Regions from separate parts of the Kitasatospora sp. NPDC059812 genome, predicted to be linked through region 2. Evidence: riboswitches for the same ligand, from Rfam matches in the RefSeq annotation. Region 2 holds a riboswitch; each other region holds the start of a gene.
The links. A riboswitch is a leader RNA that binds a small molecule or an ion and turns the genes downstream of it on or off. The one in region 2 is predicted to bind cobalamin.
Positions count from the first base shown of each region.

Region 1: it holds a riboswitch for cobalamin, as region 2 does, so the genes downstream of both, ACFV6D_RS35425 (iron ABC transporter permease) here and ACFV6D_RS21880 (prenyltransferase/squalene oxidase repeat-containing protein) in region 2, are expected to answer to the same signal.
Region 3: it holds a riboswitch for cobalamin, as region 2 does, so the genes downstream of both, ACFV6D_RS13070 (HoxN/HupN/NixA family nickel/cobalt transporter) here and ACFV6D_RS21880 (prenyltransferase/squalene oxidase repeat-containing protein) in region 2, are expected to answer to the same signal.
Region 4: it holds a riboswitch for cobalamin, as region 2 does, so the genes downstream of both, ACFV6D_RS05740 (cobalamin biosynthesis protein) here and ACFV6D_RS21880 (prenyltransferase/squalene oxidase repeat-containing protein) in region 2, are expected to answer to the same signal.

Region 1 covers NZ_JBHWIO010000116.1:6,461-9,852, forward strand. Annotated here, with positions in the region: gene ACFV6D_RS35410 (CGNR zinc finger domain-containing protein) at 1-506, shown strand, start outside; gene sodX (nickel-type superoxide dismutase maturation protease) at 529-891, opposite strand; gene sodN (superoxide dismutase, Ni) at 1,187-1,582, shown strand; cobalamin riboswitch at 1,671-1,809, shown strand; gene ACFV6D_RS35425 (iron ABC transporter permease) at 1,899-2,981, shown strand; gene ACFV6D_RS35430 (ABC transporter ATP-binding protein) at 2,981-3,392, shown strand, end outside.
Region 2 covers NZ_JBHWIO010000043.1:53,780-57,171, reverse strand. Annotated here, with positions in the region: gene ACFV6D_RS21880 (prenyltransferase/squalene oxidase repeat-containing protein) at 1-2,324, opposite strand, end outside; cobalamin riboswitch at 2,428-2,571, opposite strand; cobalamin riboswitch at 2,649-2,725, shown strand; gene ACFV6D_RS21875 (hypothetical protein) at 2,949-3,392, shown strand, end outside.
Region 3 covers NZ_JBHWIO010000020.1:433-3,824, forward strand. Annotated here, with positions in the region: gene ACFV6D_RS13055 (AAA family ATPase) at 1-511, shown strand, start outside; gene ACFV6D_RS13060 (Fpg/Nei family DNA glycosylase) at 592-1,401, shown strand; gene ACFV6D_RS13065 (metalloregulator ArsR/SmtB family transcription factor) at 1,454-1,837, opposite strand; cobalamin riboswitch at 1,919-2,133, shown strand; gene ACFV6D_RS13070 (HoxN/HupN/NixA family nickel/cobalt transporter) at 2,163-3,275, shown strand.
Region 4 covers NZ_JBHWIO010000007.1:74,464-77,855, reverse strand. Annotated here, with positions in the region: gene ACFV6D_RS05745 (cobyric acid synthase) at 1-1,045, opposite strand, end outside; gene ACFV6D_RS05740 (cobalamin biosynthesis protein) at 1,042-2,010, opposite strand; cobalamin riboswitch at 2,118-2,250, opposite strand; gene ACFV6D_RS05735 (alpha/beta hydrolase family protein) at 2,570-3,392, shown strand, end outside.

The DNA.
Region 1 (3,392 bases), on a different contig from region 2:
TGGACGCGGTGCGCGGCCTGTTCTCCGACTCCTCGCGGGCCGCCGCACAGGCCGACGAGTCCGACCTGCCCCGGCTGCGGGCGGTGCGGACCAGGCTGCGCGGGGTCTTCGAGGCCGCCGCCGAGGGCGACGAGATCCGGGGCGTCGACCTGCTGAACAGCCTGCTGATGGAGTACCCGGTCAGCCCGCTGGTCTCCGGGCACGACTACCTGGACGACGCCGGCCGGCCGCGCTGGCACCTGCACCTGGCCGACAACTCGCCGACCGCCACCGCGCACTTCAGCGCGGTCGCCTGCATGGGCCTGGCCGTCCACCTGACCGAGCTGGGCGCCGACCGGCTCGGCATCTGCCAGGCCGCGCCCTGCCGCAACGCCTACCTGGACACCTCGACCAACCGCTCCCGCCGCTACTGCTCGGACCGCTGCGCGACCCGCGCCAACGTCGCCGCGTACCGGGCCCGCAAGCGCCAGGAGGCCGAGGCCGCGGCACTCGGCGCCGCCGGCTAGGTCCCCGGCAGGGCCCAGGGGGTCAGAGCTGCTCCGCCCAGACGCCCAGGCGGCGGGCCAGGCCCGGCACCCGGGCCAGCCGGGTGCTCAGCAGCAGCCGCTCCAGCCGCCGCCCCGGCGCCAGCCAGGCCGGGCGCGGGCGCAGCCTCAGCAGCACCCGGCCGAGCACCAGTTCGTCCGGGACCGGGCCGTAGCTTCGGCTGTCGCTGTCCACCGGCCGGTTGTCGGACAGCAGCCACCAGCCCCTCGGACGCCGCTCGGCGGCCCGCTTCACCACCAGCAGGTCCTGCTGGAAGGGGTGCCGGAAGAGCACCACCGCGCCGGGCCGGATCGGCGCGCCGTAGCGCACCAGCAACTGGTCGCCCTCGCGCAGGGTCGGGACCATCGACGGGCCCGCCACGTCGACCAGCCCGAACGGCACCGCGCCGCCGCCCCGCCCCCGGGGTTCCGTGCCCGCCGGTTCCGTACCCGCCGGTTCCGTGCTCCGCGCCACGACTCCTCCTCCCGGACCGCCCGGTCCCAGTCTGCCGTACGGACCGTCACCCCGTTCGATCCGTTCGATGTCCGGATTACCCCGGTTCCGGGTCCGCCTTTTGCCCTAGGCCCACCGCCCGATCGCGAAACCCCGGGGGCGGAAGGGTAATCTCGGGCGCGGGAAGACGATCTAAGGAAGGACTCCCATGTTCTCTCGTCTGTTTGCACCGCGCGCCACCGCCCACGCCCACTGTGACCTGCCCTGCGGCGTGTACGACCCGGCGCAGGCCCGGATCGAGGCCGAGTCGGTCAAGGGCACCCAGGAGAAGTACCAGGCCAACGAGGACCCGGCTTTCCGCACCCGCGCCCTGATCATCAAGGAGCAGCGTGCCGAGGCCGTCAAGCACCACATCTCGGTGCTGTGGAGCGACTACTTCAAGGCCCCGCACTTCGAGAAGTACCCGCAGCTGCACCAGCTGATCAACGACACCCTGAAGGCCGCCTCGGCCGCCAAGGCGTCCACCGACCCCGCCACCGGCCAGGCCCTGCTGGACCTGATCGCCGAGGTCGACAAGATCTTCTGGGAGACCAAGCAGGCCTGAGCCTGACGCGTCGCCACCCGACCGCCCCCGTCCGCGAGCCCGGACGGGGGCGGTCGTGCGTTCACGCCCCATCCGAGCCCGGTAAGGGTTGCCTAGCCTGAGTGGCTGTTATGCTGCCAGGGCGTCCGAGGGGGAAGTCCGGTGTGAATCCGGCGCTGACCCGCAACGGTGAGCACGGCCCCGGGGCCGTGCCAGCCCGATCGCCCCCGGCCGCTGAACTCCCGACAACTCGCCGTGGACTGCGAGGGGATGGCGCCCGGGCCCGCGCCCGACCGGTGCCGCCCCCGCGCACCCGCGGCCCGAGGCAAGGCGCACCGTGAGCAGCACCGCAGCCGCGGGCAGTGGCGCAACGAGCCCGCCCGCCCGCCGAATACCCGCCCTCCCGCTCGCCGTCGGCCTGGCCGCCGCCCTGCTGCTCTCGCTGCTCTGCGGCGTGGCGCTGGGCGCCTCCGGGATCGGCCTGCCCCGCGTCCTGCGGCTGCTGGCCGCCGGGCTGACGGGCGGACGGCTGGAGGCGGAGGAGGCCGCCGCCTACGCGATCGTCTGGGAGATCCGGCTGCCACGTGCCGTGCTGGCCGCCGTGGTCGGCGCCGGGCTGGCCGCCACCGGGGTCGCCGTCCAGGCCCTGGTGCGCAACGCGCTGGCCGACCCGTTCGTACTCGGCATCTCCTCCGGCGCGGCCGTCGGCGCCAACGCGGTGCTGCTGCTCGGCGCCTTCGCCTCGCTCGGGGTGTGGGCGATCTCGGCCTCCGCGTTCGGCTCCGCGCTGGTCGCCATGGTGCTGGTCTACCTCGCGGCGCGGACGGCCTACGGGCTCACCCCGCTGCGGCTGGTGCTCACCGGCACCGCGCTCTCCTACGGCTTCTCCGCCGTCACCGCGCTGATGGTCTTCGCGGCCGCCCGCGGCGAGGCCGCCCGGGACGCCATGATGTGGCTGCTCGGCAGCCTCGGCGGCGCCACCTGGGGCTCGGTGCCGATCGCCGCCGCCACCGTGCTGGCCGGCCTGGCGTACCTGGCCTGCGCCGCCGGCCGGCTGGACGCGCTCGCCATGGGCGACGAGACGGCCGCCTCGCTGGGCGTGGACCCGGACCGGCTGCGCCGCGAGCTGTTCGTGGTGACCGCCGCCGTCACCGGCACGGTGGTGGCCGTCAGCGGGGCGATCGGCTTCGTCGGGCTGATGGTGCCGCACCTGGCCCGGATGCTGGTCGGCGCCGGGCACCGCCGGGTGCTGCTGGTCGCGCCGCTCGCCGGGGCGCTGCTGCTGGTCTGGGTGGACATCGTCTCGCGCACCCTGCTGGCGCCCGCCGAACTGCCGGTCGGGGTGGTCACCGCGGTGCTCGGGGTGCCCTGTTTCCTGCTGCTGATGCGCCGTCGCGGCTATTCCTTCGGAGGCCGCTGATGGATCTCGCCCTGGACTCCGTCTCGGTCGAGCTGGCCGGTGCCCGGCTGGTCCACGACGTCGCCCTGGACGCCGCCGCCGGGCAGGTGGTCGGACTGATCGGACCGAACGGCAGCGGCAAGTCGACGCTGCTGCGCTGCGTCTACCGGGCGCTGCGGCCGGCCGCCGGGGCCGTCCTGCTGGACGGCACGGACCTGCACGCGCTGACCGCGCGCGAGGCCGCCCGGCGGGTGGCCGCACTCCCCCAGGAGCACTCCGCCGAGTTCGACTTCACGGTGGCCGAGGTGGTCGCCATGGGCCGGCTGCCGCACCGGCGCGGCCTGGGCGGCCCGGGCGCGGACGACCACGCCCGCTGCACCGAGGCGCTGCGCAAGGTCGGCGCCGAGCAGTTGGCCGGGCGGGGCTTCCTGA
Region 2 (3,392 bases):
CCGTCGGGCAACTGCCGCGCGGCGAGCCAGCCGAGGCCCTGGTCGACGGCCCGCGCGGCCTCGTCTCCCGGCACGAGGGCGAGGGCCATGACGGCCATCGCCGTGCTGTCCACGTCGGAGTCCCCGGTGGCGGGGATCAGGCTGGGCCAGGAGCCGTCCTGGTGTTGGAGGCCCTTCAGGTAGGCGATCGCGGGAGCGGCGTTCGTCGAGTCCCCGGCCCGGAGCTGGGCCATGATGCCGAGCGCCTGGGAGAACACCGAGGTGGCGTAGGTGTAGTTGCCGGGCGCCGCGCAGCCGGTGCTCTGGTCGGCCTTGGTGCACACGAGGGCGGCCAGGGCGGCGATCAGGTCGTGGCCGCCGAAGGCGCGCGGGTTGCGGCCGACCGCCTCGGCGAGCAGCGCCTCCTTTCCGATCGAGCCGCCGCCTGCGTACTCGGTGCCGATGCCGGTCCAGTCGTTGACGGTGCGCTCACCGGCGTCCTTGCCCGGCTGGTCCAGGAAGTCGACGATCCTGCGCAGCGCGGCGTCGTCGGTGCCGGTGGCCGCGAGGGCGTAGGCGCCGTCGATGGTGAGGCCGAAGTCGGCGAAGGCCGGGAAGCCCTCGTAGTAGCGGCCGTTGATCAGGCGGGAGGGGTCGGTGAGGTAGGCGCTGCCCTTGGCGGCGTCGGGGGTTCTTCCGGCAGGCGGCGTGCTGGCGGGCGTCGTCGGCGGGGTGGTGGCGGGCGTCGTCGGCGGCGTGCCGGCGTCCGGGTTGTGCCGGACGCTGGTGAGGTCGGTGCCGGTCAGGGCCAGGATCGCCTGCTCGGTGGCCGCCGGGTCCGGGTCGGTGGTCGACGCGTCGGGGCCGAAGCCGCCGTCCGCGCCCTGCCGGGCGGCGAGCCAGGCCGTGGCGGCGGCCCGGCGGGTGTCCTGTCCGGTGGCCTTGAACGCCTGGGCCGCGCTCGCGGTGCTGATGGTGTCGCCGGGGGCGCCGAGGTACGGGAGCAGGGATCCGTCGGCCTGCTGTCCGGCCGCGAGCTGGTCCGAAGCCTTCTTCGCCGCCGTCTCGTACCCGGGGGCCGTGCGCAGGGCGAGGACCGCAAGGCCGGTGGTGAGCGGGTCGGACTCGCAGTGCTCGCCGGCGACGATCATCGATCCGGCCACCCCGCCGTCGGCGCACTGGAGCGCCGTGAAGCGGGCGAGCGCCGGGGCGGGTGGCGTGACGCCGGCGCGCTGGAGGGCGATGACGCCGAGGGACTGGACCCAGGGCGAGGCCGCGCCGAGGAAGTCCCCGGCGGCGGTGCACCTGCCGTTCTCCCCCGCCGCCGTGCAGACGTGGCCGGTGAGCGCGGCGATCAGGTCCCGGCCGCCGAAGGCCCGGGGATCGCTGCCGGTGCTCTCGGCGACGAGGGCCAGCAGTGCGGCGGCCCTCGCATCGGGCTGGCCGGCCGGTCCGTCGGGGTACAGGAAGGCGTCGGTGTGGGCGGCGAGGAAGGCGGTCGTCCTGCGCAGCGCCGGGTCCTGCGTGCCGGCGGCGGCGAGGGCGACGGCGGTGAGGGCGGTCCGGGGGTAGTCCGGCCCCTCGACGGCCCAGTTCTCCATGTGGTCGCCGCCGACGAGTTGGCGGGCCAGCCAGGCCGCGGCGGCCGCCGGGTCACCGGTGGCGGACGGCCCGGTCGAGGTCGGCCCGGTCGGAGTCGGGGTCGGGGTCGGAGTCGGGGTCGCCGAGGGCGACGGCGACGCGGATGGCGAGGCGGACGGCGAAGCCGACGAACCACCGCTCTTCGCTCTCACTGAGTCCGGTGTGAAGCCCGGTGCCCCGCTGGTGCCGCCGATGTCGGTGCCGCCGTACACCCAGGCCTCGACCTCGCCGGGCTTGGGCTTCTGCGTCCCGGCGCCGAACCGGCTGTAGGACCAGGCCTGTTGGCCGGGTTCGGCGATCCAGTACGACCAGTACGCGGTGGCCTGCGGGGTGTTGACGCAGGGTTCCTCGGCCGGCGTCGGGTACTGGGTGCCGCTGTTGAAGGTCCCGGTTCCGAGGCGGCAGATGAAGGCGGGTCCGTCGTGCTCGGTTCCGGCAGTGGTGAAGCCGGCGGCGTGCAGCAGGTTCATCCCGGTCGTGGGGTGGGCGTCGCAGCCCCGGACGACGCCGCCGCCCCAGTGGGTGAAGTCGACGGCGACGATCGCGCCCGTCGTCGCCGTGCACTGCTCGATCGGGTCGGCGGCCGCGGTGCCGGGGCGCCCGAACAGGACGCTTCCGCAGGCGGCGACCGCGACAGCACCGGCGACCACCACGGAGGCGAGGTCCCGGTTCCTGTGACGTGTGCGACTGCTGCTGACCCTCACGACGACTCCCTGGTCGGTCGACGCGGGACGCAACGGCGCAGCCGACGGTCTCCTGGGCAGGGACCGTCCGGACCGCGTCGTAGTCCGCGACGACGCAAGTGCTCTGTGAACAGGCCCCCGGTCCAGGCATTCCGGCTCACCCACCACAGGTGGGTCCACGGTTGCGGGTCAGCGCCGGAGTTGGACCGGCTTCCCCTGAATGCCGAGGGCAAAAAATCGGTTCATCAGACCACGCCGGTAGAACGGGAGTCAACGGATCGTCATATCGATCACACCACCTCGTGCACCGGTGCGCCGTGCGGTAGCGTCCGCGGTGGCCGAGCGGGGGAACCCGGTGCGAATCCGGGGCTGACGCGCAGCGGTGTGGGGTGGCCATCGTGCCGCCCTGAGCCCGAATGCCCGCCCGGCCACGCACCATGGCGAAAGCCGGCCCACGCGATCCGGGCGGCGACCGCTCCGGCAGTCGCGCGCCCTCCAACGGACGCCGGAACTCCGGGGCAGGGTCGGCGCCCGCCACCCCAAGGAGCCTGTCCCGTGTCCCTCCTCGCCCCCTCGCGAACCACCCCCTCGCAGACCACCTCCTCGCGGACCACCCCCTCCCGCGCTGCCTCCGCCGCCTCCGCCATCACCGTCGCCCTGACGGCCGGCGCACTCCTGCTCTCCGCCGTCCCCGCCCACGCGACGGCCAGCCCGACCCAGATAGCCACCTCGAAGAGCACCGGCGTCACCTACCTGAAGTCGCTCCAGGCCGCCGACGGCAGCTACGTCACCGGCGGCGGGCTCTCCAACGAGTGGGCGTTCAGCGCACTCGCGGCCGCCGGCACGGCCGCCGCCGACGTCACCCCCGGCGGCGACCCCACCAAGAACGCCCGCCTGGTGTACCGCAACCAGCTCGCCGCCCCCGGCTGGCCGAGCGCCTCACCGGTCGTCACGGACTACGAGCGCGGCATCCTCAACGCCTACGCCGCCGGCATCGACCCCGCCCGGGTCGGCCCGGGCCGCAACCTCGTCGCCGACCTCGCCGCCTACTGGCAGACCGCCGAACCCGGCTACTACGGCCCGTCCGCC
Region 3 (3,392 bases), on a different contig from region 2:
GACCACCGTCGCCCGGTACTGGGCCGAGCGCCGGCCCAGCCCGACCGCGCACATCAGCCTGGACGACGTCCGCGAGTGGGTGCAGTCCGGCTTCGCCAACCCGCAGTCCGGCTGGAACAACGCCTCCGAGGCGCAGTACCGGCTGGCCCGCCGCACCTGCGGCTTCGCCTGCCGCAACTACCTCGCCAACGGCATCTCCTGCATCATCGACGACGCCGTCTTCCCGGACCGCCCGGCCATCGGCCTCGGCGGCTGGAAGCGGCACATCGGCCCCGGCATGATCCCGGTCGTGCTGCTGCCCAGCCTGGACTCCGTGCTGCACCGCAACGCCCGGCGCGGCGGCACCCGGCGGCTCGGTGACGAGGAGGTGGCGCGGATCCACGGCCGGATGGCCGGCTGGTACAACTCCGGGCTGCCGATCATCGACAACTCGTACCTGGACGTGGCCGGCACCGCCGCCGAGCTGGACCGCGTCATCCTGGCCCGGCTGATGGGCATGCCGGTCCGCTGACCTGCGACGATCCGGCGCTGTCGGTGCCGACTGCGATGATGTGCGGGTCCTGTCGAACCACCCCGGGGGAGCTGACGCCCGTGCCGGAAGGCCACATCATCCACCGCCTCGCCGCCGAGAACCGGAAGGCCTTCGGCGGCCGCCCGGTCGAGGTGTCCAGCCCGCAGGGCCGGTTCGCCGACGAGGCCAAGGCCATCGACGGGCAGCTGCTCACCGCGGCCGAAGCCGTCGGCAAGCACCTGTTCCTCGGCTTCGAGGAGGGCGGCTGGGTGCACGTCCACCTCGGCCTCTACGGCGGCTTCGCCTTCGGCACCGGGCCCGCGCCCGAGCCGGTCGGCCTGGTCCGGCTGCGGCTGGCCAACGACGACGGCTACGCCGATCTGCGCGGCCCCAACACCTGCGCGCTGGTCACCGGCGCGGAGAAGGCCGCCGTCGCCGCCCGGCTGGGCCCCGACCCGCTGCGCGCCGACGCCGATCCGCAGGCCGCCTGGCGCCGGATATCGGCGAGCCGGACGACCGTCGCCGCGCTGCTGATGGACCAGAAGGTGCTGGCCGGGGTGGGCAACGTCTACCGGGCCGAGGTGCTGTTCCGCCACGGGATCAACCCGCACCGCGCCGGCCGCGACCTCACCCGGGGCGAGTGGGACGCGATCTGGGCCGACCTGGTCGCCCTGATGCGCGAGGGCGTCGGCGCGGGCCGGATCGACACCGTCCGCCCCGAGCACACCCCCGAGGCGATGGGCCGCCCGCCGCGCGTCGACGACCACGGCGGCGAGGTGTACGTCTACCGGCGGGCCGCGATGCCCTGCCTGGTCTGCGGCACCGACGTCCGGGCGGAGCAGCACGCCGCGCGCAACCTCTTCTGGTGCCCCGCCTGCCAGGCGGCCTGACCGGGTCCGCGGTTGCTCCGGCCGGGCCCCGGCGTGTCCTCCGGGGGGCCGGTCAGCCGACGGCCGCGGTGGGCTCGTGGTGTTCGGCGGCGGCGCACGCGTCGAGGAGGGGGCGCATGGCCTCGTCCACGAGCCGGTAGCGCACGACCCGCCCGTCCTTGTCCCCGGTGACCACGCCCGCGGTGCGGAGCAGCCGCAGGGCCTGGGACACGGCGGGGTCGCGCATGCCGGTGGCGACGGCGAGGTCGGAGACGGCGAGCGGGCCGGCCCGGTGGAGGGCGAGCAGGAGGGCGAGCCGCCCGGGGTCGGCGAGCAGGGAGAACCGCTCGGCCCAGGTGCGGACGTGCGCGGGGTCGCCGATCGCGGCGATGGCCTCGCAGACCCGGTGTCCGTCGATGGTGCGGTGGCCCGCGCGGTCGGCCGGTACGAGATGCATGCGCACATTGTTGCAGGAGGGGGCCTGTGATCCTGGACACCTGCGCAGGTGCGCAGCCTTGCAAGGGTGGGTCCTGGCCCCTACGGTGTTCCCCGCCGTGGTGCTCGGGAAGACCGGTGACGGATCCTCAGGGGTCCCAGTCCGGAGCGGCCCTCGCCACTGTGATCGGGCCATCGTGATCGTCGACGATGGAGAGACGTCCGTACCCACGACGCCACTGGGAGCCTCGCGCACCTGGGAAGGCGGGTACGGGACCCCCGTAAGCCAGGAGACCGGCCACGGCATCTCACGAAGTGTTTCCACGAGGTGCTGGAGCGTGACCCGAATGACCCTGCCCGAAACCGCCGCCGCCGAGGCGCCGGCGACACCGTCCGTGCTGCCCACGTTCCGCTGGAAGCGCGAGGACACCGTTCGCACGGCCGGGCTGATGGGGGTGATCCTGGCCATGCACGTGGTGGCGTTCGGGACGCTCATCTTCCTGGTCGCGCCCCACAACTACGCGGTCGGCACCCAGGTCTTCGGCGTGGGCCTGGGGATCACCGCGTACACCCTCGGCATGCGGCACGCCTTCGACGCCGACCACATCGCGGTGATCGACAACACCACCCGCAAGCTGATGGCGGACGGCAAGCGGCCGGTCTCGGTCGGCTTCTGGTTCGCCCTCGGGCACTCCTCGATGGTGGTGCTGATGGCCGCCCTGGTGGCGGGCGGCGCGCAGCTGGCCAGCACGCTGATGGACGACGACTCGACCACCCACAAGTGGCTCGGGATGGTCGGCACGACGGCCTCCGGCGCGTTCCTCTACCTGATCGGCGCGCTCAACCTGGCCGCGCTGCTCGGCATCCTCAAGGTGTTCCGGGCGATGCGGGCCGGGTCGTACGACGAGGCGCAGCTGGAGGAGCACCTCAACTCGCGCGGCTTCATGGCCCGGGTGCTGAACCGGGCGACCCGCTCGATCACCCGGCCCGGGCAGATGTTCCCGGTGGGCATGGTGCTGGGGCTGGGCTTCGACACCGCGACCGAGGTCACTCTGATGGTGATGGCCGGGTCGGGCGCGGCGGCCGGGCTGCCCTGGTACGCGATCGTCTGCCTGCCGCTGCTGTTCGCGGCCGGGATGAGCCTGTTCGACACCCTGGACGGGACGTTCATGAACTTCGCGTACCAGTGGGCCTTCGCCAACCCGGTCCGGAAGGTCTACTACAACCTGACGATCACCGGGCTGTCGATCGCGGTGGCCTTCGTCATCGGCACCATCGAGCTGGTCGGCGTGCTGCACGAGAAGCTCGATCTGACCGACCCGGTCACCGGCTGGATCGCGGGCATCTCGCTGGACAACGTCGGCTACGCGATCGCCGGGCTGTTCGTGGTGGTCTGGGCCGCGGCGATCGCCTACTGGAAGCTGGCGCGGGTGGAGAAGCGCTGGGCGGCCGCCGAGTAGTGACGGCTGCGAGCGGCGACGGCTGCGAGCAGCGACGGGGGCGCCCCCCCGGGGCCCCGGGGGGGGCGGGGTGGTCGGGGGGGGGGGGGTCGGGGGGGGTGCCGGGGGGGGGACCGG
Region 4 (3,392 bases), on a different contig from region 2:
CGATCCCGCGCGCCAGCATCTGGTAGCCGCCGCACACCCCGAGGACCGGCAGCCCGGCCGCCGCCCGCGCCTTCAGCGCCGGCTCCAGGCCGCGTTCGCGCAGCCAGGCCAGGTCGGCCACGGTGGCCCGGGTGCCGGGCAGCACCACCAGGTCGGCGTCGGCCAGTTCCTCCGGCCGGGTCACCCAGCGCACCAGCACGCCGGGCTCCTGCGCCAGGGCGTCCAGGTCGGTGAAGTTCGACAGCCGGGGGAAGCGCACCACGGCCACCCGCAGTACGTCCGCCCCGAGCGGGCCGCGGCCGTCGACCCGGTCCACCACCGTGGACAGGTCCAGCGAGTCCTCGGCGTCCAGCCACAGGCCCGGCAGCATCGGCAGGGTGCCGAGCACCGGACGGCCGGTCAGCCCGTGCAGCATGTCCAGGCCGGGCGCCAGCAGCCGCGCGTCGCCGCGGAACTTGTTGACGAACCAGCCCGCCACGTGCCGCTGGTCCTGCGCCGACAGCAGCGCCAGCGTCCCGTACATCGCCGCGAAGACGCCGCCGCGGTCGATGTCCCCGACCACCACCACCGGCAGCCCGGCGGCCGTCGCCAGGCCCATGTTGGCGATGTCCCGGTCCCGCAGGTTGATCTCGGCGGGCGAACCGGCGCCCTCGCAGACCACCACCTCGTAGCGGCGGCGCAGATCCGCCAGGCACTCCAGCGACCGTTCCAGCAGGACGGGCTTGCGCTCGCGGTAGTCCAGCGCGCCCACCTCGGCGACCGGCCGGCCCAGCAGCACCACCTGGCTGCGGCCGTCCGCGCCCGGCTTCAGCAGCACCGGGTTCATCGCCGCCTCCGGCTCCACCCGGGCCGCCTGCGCCTGCATCGCCTGCGCCCGGCCGATCTCGGCGCCGTCGGCGGTGACGAAGGAGTTCAGCGACATGTTCTGCGCCTTGAACGGCGCGACCCGCACCCCCTGCCGGGCCAGCCAGCGGCAGATGCCCGCGGTCACCACGCTCTTGCCCGCGTCCGAGGTCGTCCCGGCGACCAGCAGTGCGTTGCTCATGCCCTTCCCCTCCACCGTGTCGTCAGCAAGCGCAGCGCGACGTGCCCCGCGACCGTCGTACCCAGGGCCAGCGCGCCCACCCGCCGGGAGAGCACGCAGGCCCGCTCGATGTCGTCCACCGTCACCGGGCGCAACTCCGCGCCCAGCACCGGCCGGTGCTCCACCCGCTCCCCGTACTGGAGGGTCCCGCCCAGCCGGACGCCCACCGCGCCCGCGAAGGCCGCCTCCGCCTGGCCCGCGTTCGGGCTCGGGTGCGCCGAGCCGTCCCGCCGCCAGACCCGCCAGGCCGTCTTCGGCTGCGGCGCGGCGGCCACCGTGAGCAGCGCCGTCAGCCGGGCGCCCGGCCAGCCCGCTACGTCGTCGAGCCGGGCCGAGGCCCAGCCGAACCGGGCGTACCGCGGCGAGCGGTGGCCGACCATCGCGTCCAGCGTGTTCACCGCGCGGAACGCCAGCAGCCCCGGCGTGCCCGCCAGCGTGCCCCAGACCAGCGCGTTCACCACGGCGTCCGCCGTGTTCTCGGCCACCGACTCGACCACCGCGCGGGCGATCTGCGGCCCGTCCAGCGCGCTCGGATCCCGCCCGCACAGGTGCGGCAGCCGTTCCCGCGCGGCCGTCAGATCACCCGTGGCCAGCGACCGGCCGATGGTGCGCGCCTCCCGGGTCAGCGAGGTGCCGCCCAGCACCGTCCAGGTCGCGGCGGCCGCCAGCGCGGCCCGGCCCAGCGGACGCCGGCCCACCGTACGGTCCAGGGCCACCGCGCCGGCCGCGACCGCGCCCACGCACAGCGCCGTGTACCCGGCGCCGGCCACCCGGTCGTCCTGCCACACCCGCCGCTCCAGCCGGGTCGCCGCGCCGCCGAAGACGGCCACCGGGTGGCCGCGCCGGGGGTCGGCGAAGCGGGCGTCCGCGGCGAAGCCCGCGGCGGCGCCGAGCGCGAACGCGGCGGCGCGGGTCAGCGGGCGCACGGCGGGTTCGGCGGAAGGCCGCGTCGGGTCCGGCGGGTCGGGGCAGCCTGCATCGCGTGCGTGTCCTCACTCAGGGTCCGCGCCCTGGATCGACGTACCGGGGGCGAGAGTCTCCTGGCTTCCGGGTCGGACGCACCCCCGGGCCTTCCAGCGGCTTCTGACGGTCCGCCGTGGCAATGTTCCGAGCGTGCTCCCCGGTGACAGTGGCGGGACCGCGCCGGACTCGCACCGGCTTCCTCTGCATGCCTCCGTTTGGCCCCAGGATCCCATCACGCGGCCGAACCGGGAGTCAACCGAGGTCACGGAGGGGTTGGTCACACCTCGGAGCCCTGTCGCCGGTGCCGTTCTCGCCCGCCCGAGGCCCGCCCCGCCCGACGCCCCGCCCGCCTGACGCCCCGCCCTGCCCGACGCCCCGCCGTACCCCGGACGGCCCAGCCCGGTGGCCGCCCGCGCGGCCCCCCGGTGAACTGGTGCCCGAACACCGTCCGAGCAGCGCCCGGACACCGCCCGGACACCGTCCGGTCCAAGACCAGCCAAGACCAGCAGAGCGGGGAGCGATATGCGTTGGGGAACCGCGGCCGTCGTGGCGGCCGCCGTCGTCGGCGCCGGGGCCGCCGTCCTGGTGATCGGCCGTCGGGCCTCCGAACGGCTGGTCCACCCGGCGAGCGCCGTCCGGGAGTCGGGCCCCGTCCTGGTGCGGAGCCTCGCCGCGGGCCGGATCACCTTCAACCGCCGCCCCGAGAGCCTGCGCCCCGGCCGCTGGGCCGTGGAGTGGGACGACCACGGCCACGCCGTCGTCGAGGACGTCCTGCACAGCGACGAGAACGGTGTCACCCGTCGCCTCGTCCGCGCCGACCGGGGCACCCTCACCCCCGGCACCGAGGTCCGCTTCACCCCCCGCGTCCACCTCGGCGACCCCACTGAGGCGCTCGGCCTCCCCTTCACCGACACCGCCGCCGACGGCGAACTCGGCGCCCTCCCCGCCTGGCGCCTCGACGGCAAACGCGGCACCTGGGTGATCCTCGTCCACGGCCCCGGCGCCGACCGGCAGCAGACCCTCCCGGTCCTCCCCGTCCTCGACCGCCTCGCCCTGCCCGCCCTCGCCGTCACCTACCGGGGCGACCAGGGCGCCCCCGCCTCGCCGGACGGGCTCGGCCACTTCGGCGAGACCGAGTGGCGCGACGTCGAGTCGGCGGTCCGGCTCGCCCTCGACAGCGGCGCCGGCCGGGTCATCCTGTACGGCTGGTCCCTCGGCGCCACCATGGCCCTCCAGACGGCCTCCCGCTCCGCCTGGGCCCACGCCATCAGCGGCCTCGTCCTGGACTCGCCGGTCCTCGACCTGCCCGCCACCGCCCGCCGCGGCGCCGCCCGGGCCGGCTACA